2 regions of the Paraburkholderia kururiensis genome follow, and region 2 is predicted to be linked to the other one. Evidence: predicted binding sites of a transcription regulator. Region 2 holds the regulator's gene; the other holds the start of a gene.
The links. Region 2 encodes FliA, which starts transcription of late flagellar genes. Its sites were predicted from a motif close to CTAAAGTTTNNNNNNNNNNNGCCGNTA; they were not measured.
Positions count from the first base shown of each region.

Region 1 (6,829 bases), 3.3 Mb from region 2:
ATCGCAAGCGAAGGCCGGCTGGCCACGCCTGCCGGCTTCGATCTGCTGCTGCAACTGTTCGACTGCACGCTCACGTATCGCTCGCTTTATCCGGGTCGCTTCGAGGTGCCGGCGCTGCTCGATCTGCTCGTGATCGACCCGACCAATCCGCGCGGCCTCTATGGCGTGTACGACCGGCTGCGCAAGAAGCTGGACGAAATCGCCGTGGCCGCGGGCGGCACGCGGCGTGCGCCGTTTGCTGAACTCATGCCGCCCGTTGCGGCGCTGCCCACGCTCGAGCAGCTCTGCGAGCCTGGGGAGAACGGCCGCTTTCCGGTGCTGCTCGATCTCTGCGAACAACTGGGTGCCTACGTGGCCGCGGCATCCAACGAGATCAGCGCGCGCTACTTCAGCCACGCGAATTCACTTGCCGAGCAGGTGGCCCCATGAGCGGCGACGTCGTGCTGACCGTTTCGCATCACACCGTGTACCGCTATTCCACGCTCGTGGAAACCGCGCAGCATCTCGCGACGATCCGCCCGCTCACGTGTGCGTGGCAGCGTGTGATGGCGCACAGCGAGCGCATCGAACCCGAGCCTTCGTACCGAACGAGCCGCGTGGACGCGTTCGGCAACGACCTGCTCTATTTCTCGTTCGACTCGCCGCACGATTACCTCAAGATGACGAGCGAGACCACCGTGCTGCTGTCGCCGCGCTGGGCGTCGCTGGATCCCGACGCTACGCCGCCTTGGGAAGAGGTCGCGCAGGCGCTGCGTTTTCGCGCGGGCGGCGCGTTTCATCCCGAGACCGAGTTCTGCTTTGCGTCGCCCAACATCGCGCTTCTGCCCGAGCTGCGTGCCTATGCACAGCGCAGCTTCACGCCGGATATGCCGCTTGCGGCCGGTGCGATCGACCTCATGCATCGCGTTTACGCCGACTTCGAATACAAGCCCGCGGCGACCACGTTCGATACGCCGGCCGCGCGCGCCTTCGAACTCAGACACGGCGTGTGTCAGGACTTCGCGCAGGTGATGATCGGCTGCCTGCGCACGCTCGGTTTGCCTGCGCGGTACGTGAGCGGCTATCTGCGCACCGATCCGCCCGAAGGCACGCCGCGCTTGATCGGCGCGGATGCATCGCACGCGTGGGTTTCCGTGTTTTGCCCCGGCGTGGGCTGGATCGATCTCGATCCGACCAACGACGTGCTTGCCGATCTCGATCACGTCACGCTCGCCACGGGGCGCGACTATAGCGACGTGTCGCTGCTGCGCGGCATGATCCTGGGCGGCGGCGAGCACCAGGTCGAAGTCGCGGTGCACGTCACGGGCGGCGCGCCGACGCTGGTTTAGTCCGCTCTGCGTGTGCTTGCGCGCACACCGTAACCCGGCGTTACCAAACTCGCAGACCCGTTGCACCTCTCCATCGCTTCGATGCGTAGACTCCCGTCCACGGCCCCTCGGGCCGGACGTCGCATGGCGCGCGGCATGTGCCGCGCCATGCCTACGATCCATCAGCCGACAGGAGTGCCCCATGCTGCCACCCAGAAACCGAACGGTGACCGCGCTATTCGACAATGTGGAGATGTGCGCCGAGTACAGCGAAGAGACGGGGCGCCTTCGTATTCTGCGCGACGGCGCGCTGCTTCACGAATGGTTTCCGCCCAACTCGTGGTTCGCAATTGCGTCTGTGGCGGGCGCGCGCAACTGGGGCACGCAGCCCGACGAAAGCGAATTGCGCGCGTTGCTGGACAGCGAGATGTCGACGTTGCGTGCCGACTGAAGACGACGCGCAACGTGCACGTTCGCGCGAGACATCGTCGAATGACGCTTCAATGAAAAAAGGTGGGCGGTTTTCACCGTCCACCTTCTACAGCACGTGGGTCACCAGGGCGACTCCACGCTGTGCATACCGATAGCGCGCGACGCAACCGATAAGCGCGTCGTGCGTTCGATGCTTACTGCAGGAGCTTCAGCACTTGCTGCGGCAGCGAGTTCGCTTGTGCGAGCACCGAGATACCGGCTTGTTGCAGCACTTGCGCCTTCGAGAGGTTCGCCGTTTCCGAAGCGAAGTCGGCGTCGACGATCTGCGACTTGGCAGCGTTCAGGTTGGTCGATTCCGTCTGCGTGTTGCTGATGGCCGACTGGAACGTGTTCTGCGTTGCACCCAGCGTTGCCTGGAAGTTGTTGACTTGAGCCAGCGCTGCGTCGATCGCGGTGATCGCGTTCTGTGCACCCGAGGTGGTCGAGATGTCGATACCCGAGACGCCGAGGCCCGACGCGTTCCACGTGGTCGAACCGAAGTTCGCCGTGATGGTCTGGTTGGCCGATGCGCCGATCTGGAAGTCCACGCTGCCGAGGCCGCCGAGCACAGCCTGACCGTTGAACGTGGTTTGCGTTTCGACGCGGTTGATTTCCGTCAGACGCGTCGTGACTTCCGTCTGCAGATTCGCTTGCGCTGCCGAGCCGAGCGAGCCGTCGCCCGATTCCACGGCCAGCTGGCGGATACGCTGCAGGTTGGCCACGGTCGACGAGATCGCGCCCGAGGCCGTTTGCACCATCGAGATGCCGTTGTTCGCGTTCATCACGCCTTGATTCAGCGCGTTGATGGCGGCCGTCTGACTGGTCGCGATAGCGAGGCCGGCGGCGTCGTCGGCGGCGGTGTTCACGCGCTTGCCCGACGAGAGACGGTTGATGGCTTGCGACAGGGCGTTTTGCGAACCGGAGAGGTTCGTCTGCGTCGTCAGCGACAGAATGTTGGTGTTGATGTTAAGCATGAATCCCCTCGATGGAGTGCGGATGTGCGTTTGATAACGAGTTAGGTTGCCGGCGATGTACTTGTCGGTCCGTGGACCAGCAACCTGTCCGTGTTATCGGCGCCAGATCGAACAACTTGAGAGAGATTGTTTGGGGTACTGCGAAATGGTGGGGAAGATCCGGACACGAGGCCAAAAAAATACCGGCCAGGTGGCCGGTACAAAATCCTCGTACTACATCCGAGCACCGTACGCCCTGTCGCAGGAATCGCGCGGTGTGTAAGCATTATGCGGGTTTCGGCCGCGATTCGACAAGCGAAACATACCCTGTATGGTGCAGGTCATTACGATCTCTTCCTCGCTGTTGCTCGAGTTTTTCGTTGTGCTCCGATGCTTGTGGGCACAGTTCTTAAGCGTTACTTAAGGTATGTTCTGCTATGCGAGCGGTGCATCATGCGCGCTCTGATGGTCGGCGAAAAGACGCGCAGCCGCGCTTCCGCGCTCGAGCAGCCGCGCCGATAAAACCGCTTGCACGCGATCAGCGTTTTGTCTGTTCATTCGAGTCGGACGAGCCGCACAGGATGGCCCCCATGGTTGTCTCCGAAGCATGGGTACGTGCGTTATGGCTTCCCGGCGCTCTGCTTCGATGCTGACGCCTTCGCTATTTGAGCACCATCATCTGCACGATCTTCACGACGACGAGGCCTACGGCAATCACGAGGTAGCCGCGCAGCACGGCCATCCATACGCGGCTTGCAAGCGTGAGTCTGGGCGGCGGCAACTCGTGAAGCGGCGGCATGCGCCAGCTTTCGCGCGACGCTTGTTCATGGGCGGCGGCGCTTGCCGTTGCAGCGTCCGTTGTTTCGCGACAAACGTAGCGCGACGCGAGCGTCGCGATGCCGCCCACCACCGCGAGCAGCATGCCGCCCGCGAGCACGGCGATGATCGTGTGACCGCTGATGTCCGGATACATCACGGCGGCCGTGAGGATGACTGAGAGCATCACGAGCACCCAGATAACGGCTCCGGTGAAGACGTTCAGCTTCATCGTGTTCGCCCACGGCCCGAGCACGGCCTTGTCGTTGCACAGCAGAAGCAGAAACACCGTGGCGCTCGGCAGCAGCACGCCGGCCAGCGTTTGCACGGCTTCCGTGAGCAGACCGAGCGGGCTGCCCGGAATCAGCACGAGCGCCGCAGCGGCGGCCACGATACCGAAGTACACGAGGTAGAAGCCCTTCGCATCCGATACGCCCCGATGCAGCGAGTGGCGAATCTTGAACACGTCGCCGATCGCATAGGCCGTGGAGAGCGATACGGCCGCCGCGCCGATGATGGCGGCATCGAACAGCGCGATGGCGAACAGCACGGCAGGCGTGCGGCCCGCGTACTTTTCGAGGCTCGCGATCACGCCGCCTGCGTCCGTGAAGTTGCCGGCCTCGGGCTTGCCGGCGTAAAGCGCCGCGCAGAAGGCGATCATCGCCACGGCGCCGATCAGCACGAATGCGATACCGATCCACAGATCGATCTTCTCGTACTTCATGAAACGCGGCGTGATGCGCTTGTCGATGACGTAGCTCTGCTGGAAGAACAGCTGCCACGGCGCCACGGTCGTGCCCACGATGCCGATGACGAGCAGCATCACGTCCGAGAGTTTGCCGTGCGAGGGCCAGCCGGGCACGAAGAAGTCATGCGCCATCTGACTCACGGGCGGATGAATGGTGACGAGCACCGGCACGAGCAGCAGGCTCAATGCACACAGGAACACCGCAAAACGCTCGAAGCGCTGGAAGTTGCCGGTGCTCACGGCGGCCATGGTGAGCGCCGCCGCAATGCAGACGCCCGCAATCTTCGACACGCCGAAGAAGTCGAGCACGAACGTCATGCCGATGAATTCGGTGACGATGGTGAGCGCATTCAGCAGGAACAGATCGATCACGCTGAAGGCGCCCCAGAACTTGCCGAAGCGTTCGAAGATGAGACGCGCGTGGCCCACGCCCGTCACCGCGCCGAGACGCAACACCATCTCCTGATTGACGAACAGTACCGGCACGAGCAGCAGCATGGTCCACAGAAGCGAGGTGCCGTAGTTCTGCCCGGCCTGCGTGTAGGTGCCGAATGCGCCGGCGTCGTTGTCGCCCACCATCACGATGAGGCCGGGGCCCAGAATGGCGAGCAGCGTGCGTAGCCGCGCGCCCCAGTGCGTGCGCGGCGCCGTGTCGTGGTGGGCGATGGTGCCGAGCGCGCCCTTGATGTCGCCCAGGTGGGCGTCATCCAGAACAGCGCTACGTTGAAGGGGGCGTGGTGGTGAAACGTTCGCTGGCGTGGACATTGTTTTTCTCCCCGAGTGGCGGTTTGTCGATTGAGACGGATGTGCGCTTGCGGCGCGTTACGCGAAGTGCTTCATGAGGCTGCGCCAGAGCCATGCAAGCGGCCGCGATTCACGGGGCTGCAGCGAAAGCAGGGTGTCGTAGTGCGCGTGCGATTCGTGCACGCGAGGCAGTTGGGAGACAAGCAGACCGAAGTTCATGATGTTTCTCCGTGCGTCCCGGGACGCATTGGGCGAAAAGCCAGCAGACGGAGAAAGGCGCTTTGCGCGCGCAGTGGAGGCGTCTACTCGCTTTCCTCAGGGAAATAGGAAAGGGGCCCTGTCGGGCAATTCGTGCACGTCGTGCATAAGGGTTCAGGGTCGCTATCGGACATTCCGGCTCCTTTATCGCGCGCCCCGCACGCTGGTTCAGAGCGCATGCGACGGACGCGTTGGTTCACGCTCGCGCCCGCTGCCTCGCATGAGGCAAGGCGGCAAGGCACGGACGAACGACGCCCACGGCGCGAGCCACGGGCGCAATGGCCATGTGGATGCCCGCAACGAACGAACGCAAGTTGCGGCGCGCCACATGGCGCGAACAAAGGTGCACGAAGGAAGGGACTGCGACGCGCACCGTCTGCCTGCTGGCAAGACGGCGGCTGGAAGAAGAGAGCGCGGACGTCCTGCTGGTCAGGCAGTGAGACTGTTCGAAGATCGACTACTGCAGGTATCCAAGGCATTCGCCCCGCTTGTGAAGATGCTCGAATTTTAGGCGCCCGCCGAATAGCAAGTCAACGACTTCGATAAGCAGAACAAAGATATCTTTGTGCCTTTGTTTCTCGCGTCACACATCGGCCGGGCAGGTCGAAGCGCGAAAGCGAAATGAAATAAATGCCGGTAAATGAATAACTCGTGAATAATTCGCGCCGTCGCGCGTTTACGTGATTTTTGCTTGTCGTTCCGTTCACGCCCCGCATACAATCCGGCCGTTTTCAATGGAAAGGAAGCCCTCGTGGACGCAGGCTCGTGTAGTGAATGTTCCTCGCCGGTTCGGGCCGGCGGCATGACCGCGAGATAGCGGGCAGGGTCTCTCCTTCGCCGCTAGCTCGCCGCAGTCGGTTAGCGCGCTTCATTCCGGCGCTCTCGCGCCACGCGCGCGATGCGCTCGGGTTGTTTCAGCGTCTTGCTCCTGGGTTGACGGTCGCTCGCGGTCTGCTGCCGCGAGTGCCGATAGTGTCTCCGTGCGTTGCATCCGCGCAGCGGTTTGCTTCGTTGTCGCGCAAACCGCTGCGGTTTTCATGGCCGCGCCATACGCAACGTGTCTGATCGAAACCTGCCGGAGTGCCGGCGGATAACCTTGGCATCACACTCATGAAGAAGAAACTCAAGACGAGCCTGCTGCGTGCGGGTGCTCCCGCGAGCCTGTGCATGCTGCTGTGCGTGGGCATCGTGCCTGGCGCATGGGCCGACGACAACAACGGTGCTGCCGCCGCGGCATCGGGTGCAGCGACGACTGGAGCGTCCGGCGCGCAGGCACAACCCGACACATCGGCCGGCGCCTCGACCGCGGGCTCGCAGCAAACCGAAGCGGCACCCACGGGTCTGTGGGACCGCTCGAACCTCTTTGGCGACATGGGCGGCCTGCGTCCGTGGCTCGGCAATTACGGCATCACGCTCGGCTTGCAGGAAACGAGCGAGTACCTGAACAACCTCTCCGGCGGCGTGAAGCGAGGCGGCGCCTACCAGGGCGTGACGCAGTTCGGCCTGGGGCTCGATACGCAAAAGGCCTTCGG
Region 1 is NZ_CP139965.1:882,053-888,881, forward strand. Features, by position in the region: gene U0042_RS04045 (circularly permuted type 2 ATP-grasp protein) at 1-429, shown strand, start outside; gene U0042_RS04050 (transglutaminase family protein) at 426-1,328, shown strand; gene U0042_RS04055 (hypothetical protein) at 1,510-1,758, shown strand; gene U0042_RS04060 (flagellin domain-containing protein) at 1,934-2,752, opposite strand; gene U0042_RS04065 (NRAMP family divalent metal transporter) at 3,393-5,060, opposite strand; gene U0042_RS04070 (hypothetical protein) at 5,118-5,258, opposite strand; gene U0042_RS04075 (carbohydrate porin) at 6,408-6,829, shown strand, end outside.
Region 1: U0042_RS04060 (flagellin domain-containing protein) is a predicted target of FliA. The motif match lies at 2,847-2,873, and genes of this name have one in related genera.

Region 2 (6,829 bases):
TGCGCGTTCACCGTGCTTCGCCGCACCTTCCGGCGAAGCACCGCGCGCAGCAGCCAATTGACCACGGCTTGTGCACCCTCGTCCGGGTACGGCAAGCCGACTGCGAGTTGAGTGATTGTGATGAAAGACGCCCTCCTTGCCACCGTCATCGACGAATATGCCGCCGTCGAAGCGTTCGCTTCGGTGCTCGCGTGCGAAGAGAAGGCGTTGACGGCCCTCTCTCCGCTCGAACAGCTGCCGCCCATCATCGAGATGAAGACCGAACTGGTCGAGAAGCTCTCCGCGCTGGAAAAGCTGCGCGACGCGCAGCTTGCGGAGCTGGGCTTTCCGCCCGGCTGGCGCGGCATGGAGCTGGCCTCCGGGGCGGACCCGCGGCTCGCCACGCAATGGGCGCTGCTGCAAAAGGCCGCCGAACGCGCGAAGCGCTCCAATGCCACCAACGGCGTGCTGATCCACACGCGCATGGAATACAACCGCCGTGCCCTCGACGTGCTCAAGGGCGCGCAGCACAAGGCCGGTCTGTACGGACCGGACGGGCGCATTCCGTCGTTCGGGCGGGTTTGAGCGGATTCGATCGCGGCGGCTTTCGAGACGTGCGGCGCGAGATCCGGGCGCCGCGTCGTCGCTGAACGCTCTGAATTGACCGACTAGCCGCATCAAAAACCAACGGGCCGCACATCCTTCCGGATGTGCGGCCCGTTGTGCTTTCAGACCAGGCGTTCAAGCCTGGTTTTCAGCCTCAGGCGTCGTTGCGCCTTTCTCGATCCTCTTGCCTTTGCTGCTCGCGGCTCAATCCCAGTGCTTGCGATGCTTGCGGTGGTGGCCCGTGCTGCGATAGCCGCGCTCGCCCTCGTCCGCGTACGAATTGCTGCGCGAGATGTTGCCGCCCAGTGCCGCTCCTGCGCCGCCGCCCAGGCCCGCGCCGATCAGCCCGCCCGTGCGGCCGCCCATCGCGTTGCCTGCCGCCGTGCCGGCGCCGCCGCCCAGTGCGCCGCCTACGATGGCGCCCGTGCGTTCGCGTCGGTTCGACGTGACCGCGGCGCCTGCGCCGCCGCCCACCGCACCGCCGATCACGGAGCCCGTGCTGCCGCCCAGCGCGCCGCCCACGGCTGCGCCCGCTACCCCGCCCAGCCCACCGCCGAGCGCGTTGTTCAAGTCACCGGCCACGGCCGGCAGCGATACGGCGGCCGAAGCCACGGTCAACACGGCGATTCCTGCGATTTTCTTGAGCATCTGGTTTAACCCCATTGTTTTAGTGATAACGCGGGCGCAAGTGTAGCCACCCGCCAGAAAGCGTGGTGTAAGAAAGTGTTAGTGGTGTTACGGGCGAAAAGCCCGCAGATGAGGAGGGGCAAAGCGGACGAAGAGCGAACGCGAGGCACACGGAAAAGCCGCTGATGAATCCGACAAGGCGCGGATAAAGCCGCGGACCAGGCCGCGAGCCGGGTGCAGACGAAACGCAAACAACGCGCAACCCAGGCGCCGATAAAGCAGCAGAAAACCAGCCGCCCCACAAACGCAGCGAAGGCGGCCCGGAAGCCTGGCCATCGCCGTCGCGCCCAACCCCTTGCGCAACGCTCGCCGAAGAAGGCGCAAACCCTCCCCGAACGAGCCCCGGTCAGGTTTCTCAGTCGGCCTCGGCGCCTGCCCAGGCCAGTTCGCGCAGGCGCGTGCGCAGTCGCGCCACGGCCTGGCTGTGCAGCTGGCACACGCGCGATTCGCTCACTTCCATCACGGCGCCGATTTCGCGCAGGTTCATGCCGCGCTCGTAGTAGAGCGACATCAGCAGCTTCTCGCGCTCGGGCAGCTTGTCGATGGCTTCCACCAGCGCCGCGCGCAGGCTTTCGTCGAGCAGCGCGGAAAGCGGGTCCGAGTGATCGACGCAGTAGCGGTCGAGAAACGGCTCGTCGTCCGCGGAACGGTCGAAGTCTTCGTAGTAGATCAGCTGGCTGCCATGCAGGTCCTGCAGCATGGACTGATATTCGTCGAGCGGCATGTTGAGGTGCCCGGCGATTTCCGTCTCGCTCGCCGAGCGGCCCAACCGCTGCTCCACCTGGTGCACCGCGCTTTCCACCTCGCGCGAGGTGCGCCGCAGGCTGCGCGGCAGCCAGTCGTTGCTGCGCAGCTCGTCGAGCATGGCGCCGCGAATGCGCTGGCTCGCGTAGGTTTCGAACTGCGCGCCCTGATCTTCCTTGTAGCGGCTCGCCGCATCGAGCAGACCGATCATGCCGGCCTGGATCAGATCGTCCAGATCCACGCTCGCCGGCATCTTCGCCACGAGCTGCAAACCCAGCCGTCTTACGAGCGGCGCGTACTTCGCCAGCACGTCGGCCTGCGAAATTTTTCCCTGAGCGTTATACATCGTGCTCTCCTGCCTGAAGTCCCCGAGTGGCGTCACGCATGCTGCGCCGACGGCCATTCGGCGGCCGGGTCGGCCTGCCACACGGATGGCGATGGGGCCGACGTTGTTACGGTCGGGCGCGTCATGGCCGCGCGCGACGACATGGCTGGCCGCATGGGCCAGTACTGCAGTTCTGCGGCGACATGCCGGTAGTCGCGCGCGGCGGCCGCGGACGGAAAAGCGTCCACGATGCAGCGTGCGAGCTCGACGGCCCGCGCCATGTGTGGGTCAGCCGCAATGCAGCCTGCGTTTTCGAGCGAGACGGTGAGGTAACGACCCGCCACGCCTGCGAGGTTCTCGAATGCCGTGTGGGCATCGGCCGCGCTTTGGACGTAATTGACGAGCACGCGGAACTGCGCGATTGCGTGCGCGAAATGAAGACGTTTCATGGCGGCGTAGGCATCGGTGATGGCCTGCGCCGAGACGCGCGTCACGACCATCACGTCGTGCGAGCGCATGGCGAGCCCGGAGAGCGCGCCGTTTTTGTCCAGACCGGCGTCGATGAGCACGACGTCGGCGGGGCCGTTCAGCACGAGCCCGTACTGTTCGGCGGTGTAGCCTTCCTGGCTGCCGCGCCAGGCCGAGAGCACGCCGAAGCCGAGCGGATGCCGGCTCACGGCCGCCGCGAGCGGCACCTCGCCGCGCATCACGCCGGCGAGATTGCCTACGCCATGCAGGCCGCCCAGCGTGGCGCTCACGGAGCGGTCGCCCAGGCACTCGTCGATGACGAGCACGTCTTTGCCCTGCTCGGCCAACGCCGCCGCAAGGTTCACTACTGTCGTGGTGCGTCCCACGCTCTCCGAGCCGCCGGTCACCGCGATGACTCGCGAGCCGCTACGGGCGAGCAGCCGCCGCAGCCCCTCCGCCTGGTCGGCTACGAATTTATCCAAAGCGAACCTCGTGCAGGTCGGCGTTCGAACGCGTGGACAGCGCCGAAAGCAGCGCCGGGATGTCGTCTTCGTGCGGCACGAAGGGCGAGTGCTCGCGCGGAATGCAGAACGCGCTGCGAATCAGGAAACGCTTCGTTGCCACATAGAGGTTCTCGGGCACCTTCTGGCCGGTCGACACGTAGTGCACCGGCAGCCGGTAGCGCAGCACGGTGTCCAGCGCGCCGCCCAGGTTGGTGGCCTCGTCGAGCTTGGTGAGAATGCAGCCCGCGAGCGGCGCCTTGTCCGCCGTGCTCTGGTAGGCCTGCACCACTTCGTTGAGCGTGTCGCCGTGGCTCGTCGCGGACATCAGCAAGAGGCGCTGCACCGGCTGGCCGGCGCTGCAGAGCATGGCGATCTGGTCGGTTACGGCGCGGTCGCGCTGGCTCATGCCGATCGTGTCGATCAACACGATGTGCTTGTTCTTGAGTTCGGTGAGCGCGAGTTGCAGGTCGGCGCCGTCGCGCACCGCATGCACCGATACGCCGAGGATGCGGCCGAAGATGCGCAGTTGCTCGTGGCCGCCAATGCGGTAGCTGTCCGTGGTGAGCAGCGCCACCTTGCTCGCGCCGAAGCGCATCACGCAGCGCGCCGCGAGCTTCGCCGTGGTCGTGGTCTTGCCCACGCCCGTCGGGCCCATCAGTGCGAACACGCCGCCGCGTTCCATGAGCGCGTCTTCGTTTTCCAGCACGGGCAGGTTCGATTCGAGCACCGACTGCGCCCATTCCAGCGCGCCTTCCGGGTCTTTGCCTTCGGGCAGGTTGTCCACCACCATCTTCACGAGCTGGGCCGAAAAGCCGGCGGCGAACAGCTGCTTGGTGAGGGCGCCGTGCGTGGGGCTGCGGCGCTGGCGCTCGCCCCAGAGGAGCCCGGCGAACTGCTCTTCCATCATGCCGCGCATGGAGGCCAGCTCGCTCATCACCGTTTCGTTCACTACCTGCTCGATGCGGGCCTTGATGGCTTCCGTGACGCTGGCCGAGGCGCTCGCCCCCGCGGCGTCGCTGGGCGCCTTGGCGTTGATCGAGGGCGGCGTGGCCGGCTGGCTGTTGCCCGGCAGATCGAAGGCCGGCGCGATGCGTTGCGTGGCGCGGCGTGCGGCGAGCTGGGCCGCTTCGCGCGCCCAGTCCGGCGTGCTGACGTTGAGCACGCCCGCGCCTTCCACGCGGTGGTGGCCGTGTTCGTCGTGCGGGTCGGCGGGCATGCCGAGGCCCTTGGCCATGGCGTCGGCGGGCGTCATGCCCGCGGCTTTCGCGCTGTGCCCTTCGCCTTGACCCGCGCTGTCCTTGTCCGCGATGCGGCGCGCGTGGTCGATGAGCCAGGGGTTCGTTTCGGCCATCGTGCGCGGCGCGCGTGTCTTGTCCGAGTACGACGGCGCAGCCGATGCCGGCATGGCGACGCCTGCGGCCGGCGTGGCGAACGGCGCGCCGCGGCTGGCGGCGGGCGCCTGGGTCGTGGCATGACCGGCGGCGTGGGCCGGGCCAGGACGCGCGGCCGGACGCGCCGGCGCACCTGCCTGGATCGCGGCGGATTCGGCAGCGAAGCGATCGGCACCGCCGCCACTGTCGGCCTGGCCTGCGGACTGCGCCGCAGACTGGGCCACAAACGCGCCCGGTCGGTCCAGCGCGGGAACACGCGTGGTAAGCGCGCCGCCTGCCTGCGCTTCAGGCTTCGTCACCGGTTGCGCGGCGGCGTTCGTGTAAGACGGGGCGTCGTCTTCGTCGTCCGACGTGGACGCGCGGCCCGCGCCCGCTTCCGGGCTGGCCCCGAACACCGACGAGAACACGTCCGGCATGCCGTTCGCGTAGGGGTTGCCGCCCAGGCCGGCAACGGGGTTGCCTGCAACCGGCGCCGCGCCGCTGCGCGGCAAGCCGCGCGAAGCGGCACCTGCGTTGGCGCCTTCACCCGCGGCAGGCGCGATGGCCGCGAGTTCGCGGTCGGCTACGGCGACGATCTCGACGCTGCCGTCGTCGAGCGTGCGGTTCGACAGCACCACTGCGTCAGGACCCAGCACTTCGCGCACCTGGCGTAGCGCGTCGCGGCTGGTGGCACCGATAAATTTGCGGATGTTCAAGCTGACCCCCGATGAGGTTGACGACCCTGACGTGGCGTTTCAATTGCGAGGCGCCGGCTTCGTTGCGCGGTGGCTCCGCAGGAACCTGGTGCGCGACAAAGCCTTTGCCGATGGTGAAATTATTGAGGAGGTGAACGGGGGACTATCGATGGATCAGCGCGGGGAAATGCAGGCAATTCGTTTGATCGGGCTGAAAAGGGGGCGCTGCGGGGCGAGGACTGACGGGAGACTGAGGGAAGACTGAGGGGAGACTGAGGGGAGACTGCGGGCCGCTACCAGGGAACCGCGGCGGCGCTGACGGCACACCGCGGGGATACTGCGCGAACATGGAAGGAGGCGCCGCGCGCGGCGCCGCCCGTCAAGCCGTGCCGATCACATTGACCACCTTGACGTGCCGCGTGTCGGGCACTTCGGCGTAGGAGAGCACCTTCAGCTGCGGCAGGCTGCGCCGCAGGAAGCGCGCGAGCATGGCGCGCAGCGAGTGCTGCACGAGCAGCACGGGCGCGAGGCCCAGGCTCTGCTGGCGCGTCATCGCCTTCTGCGTCTGTTCCAGCAGCGTATGAGCGAGCCCCGGCTCCAGGCCTGGGTTCGCTCCCGTCGTGAGCGCCTGGGACAGCACGCGCTCCAGGTTCGCGTCGAGGCCCATCACCTGCATGTCGCCGTTGCCCGGGAACCACTGCTGCGTGATGGCGCGGCCCAGCGCGAGGCGCACGATGGCCGTGAGGTCGTGCGGGTCGCTGATCTTCGGCGCGTGTTCGGCCAGCGCTTCGAGAATGGTGCGCATGTCGCGGATGGGCACCGCCTCGTCCAGCAGGTTTTGCAGCACCTTTTGCAGCGTCGTGACGGGCAGCGCCTTCGGCACGAGGTCGTCGACGAGCGAGGGCGTGTCCTTCTGCATGCGCTCGAGCAGCGCCTGCACTTCCTGGCGGCCCAGCAGTTCGGATGCGTGCGTCACCACGAGGTGGTTCAGGTGCGTGGCCACCACGGTGCTCGAATCCACCACGGTGTAGCCGTACACCTGCGCCTGCTCGCGCAGGTTCGTGTCGATCCAGACGGCGGGCAGGCCGAAGGCCGGGTCCTGGGTCGGCGTGCCCGGCAGCGCGGCCGTGACCTGCCCCGGGTTGATGGCGAGCCACTGGCCCGGATACGCCTCGCCCGTGCCCACCTCCACGCCCTTGAGCGCGATGCGGTAAGCGTTGGGCCGCAGTTCGAGGTTGTCGCGAATATGGATGACGGGCGGCAGAAAGCCGATTTCCTGCGCGAACTTCTTGCGGATGCTCTTGATGCGCTTGAGCAGCTCGCCGTCCGAATTCTTGTCGACGAGCGGAATGAGGCGGTAGCCCACTTCGAGGCCCAGCGTGTCGATGAGCGCGACGTCGTCCCAGCTTGCCTCGGTGTTCTCGGCGGGCGCGAGTGCCGCGGGCGCCACGT
Region 2 is NZ_CP139965.1:4,156,602-4,163,430, forward strand. Features, by position in the region: gene U0042_RS18695 (flagella synthesis protein FlgN) at 121-564, shown strand; gene U0042_RS18700 (hypothetical protein) at 790-1,233, opposite strand; gene U0042_RS18705 (RNA polymerase sigma factor FliA) at 1,628-2,362, opposite strand; gene U0042_RS18710 (AAA family ATPase) at 2,395-3,291, opposite strand; gene flhF (flagellar biosynthesis protein FlhF) at 3,284-5,398, opposite strand; gene U0042_RS18720 (hypothetical protein) at 5,391-5,642, shown strand; gene flhA (flagellar biosynthesis protein FlhA) at 5,757-6,829, opposite strand, start outside.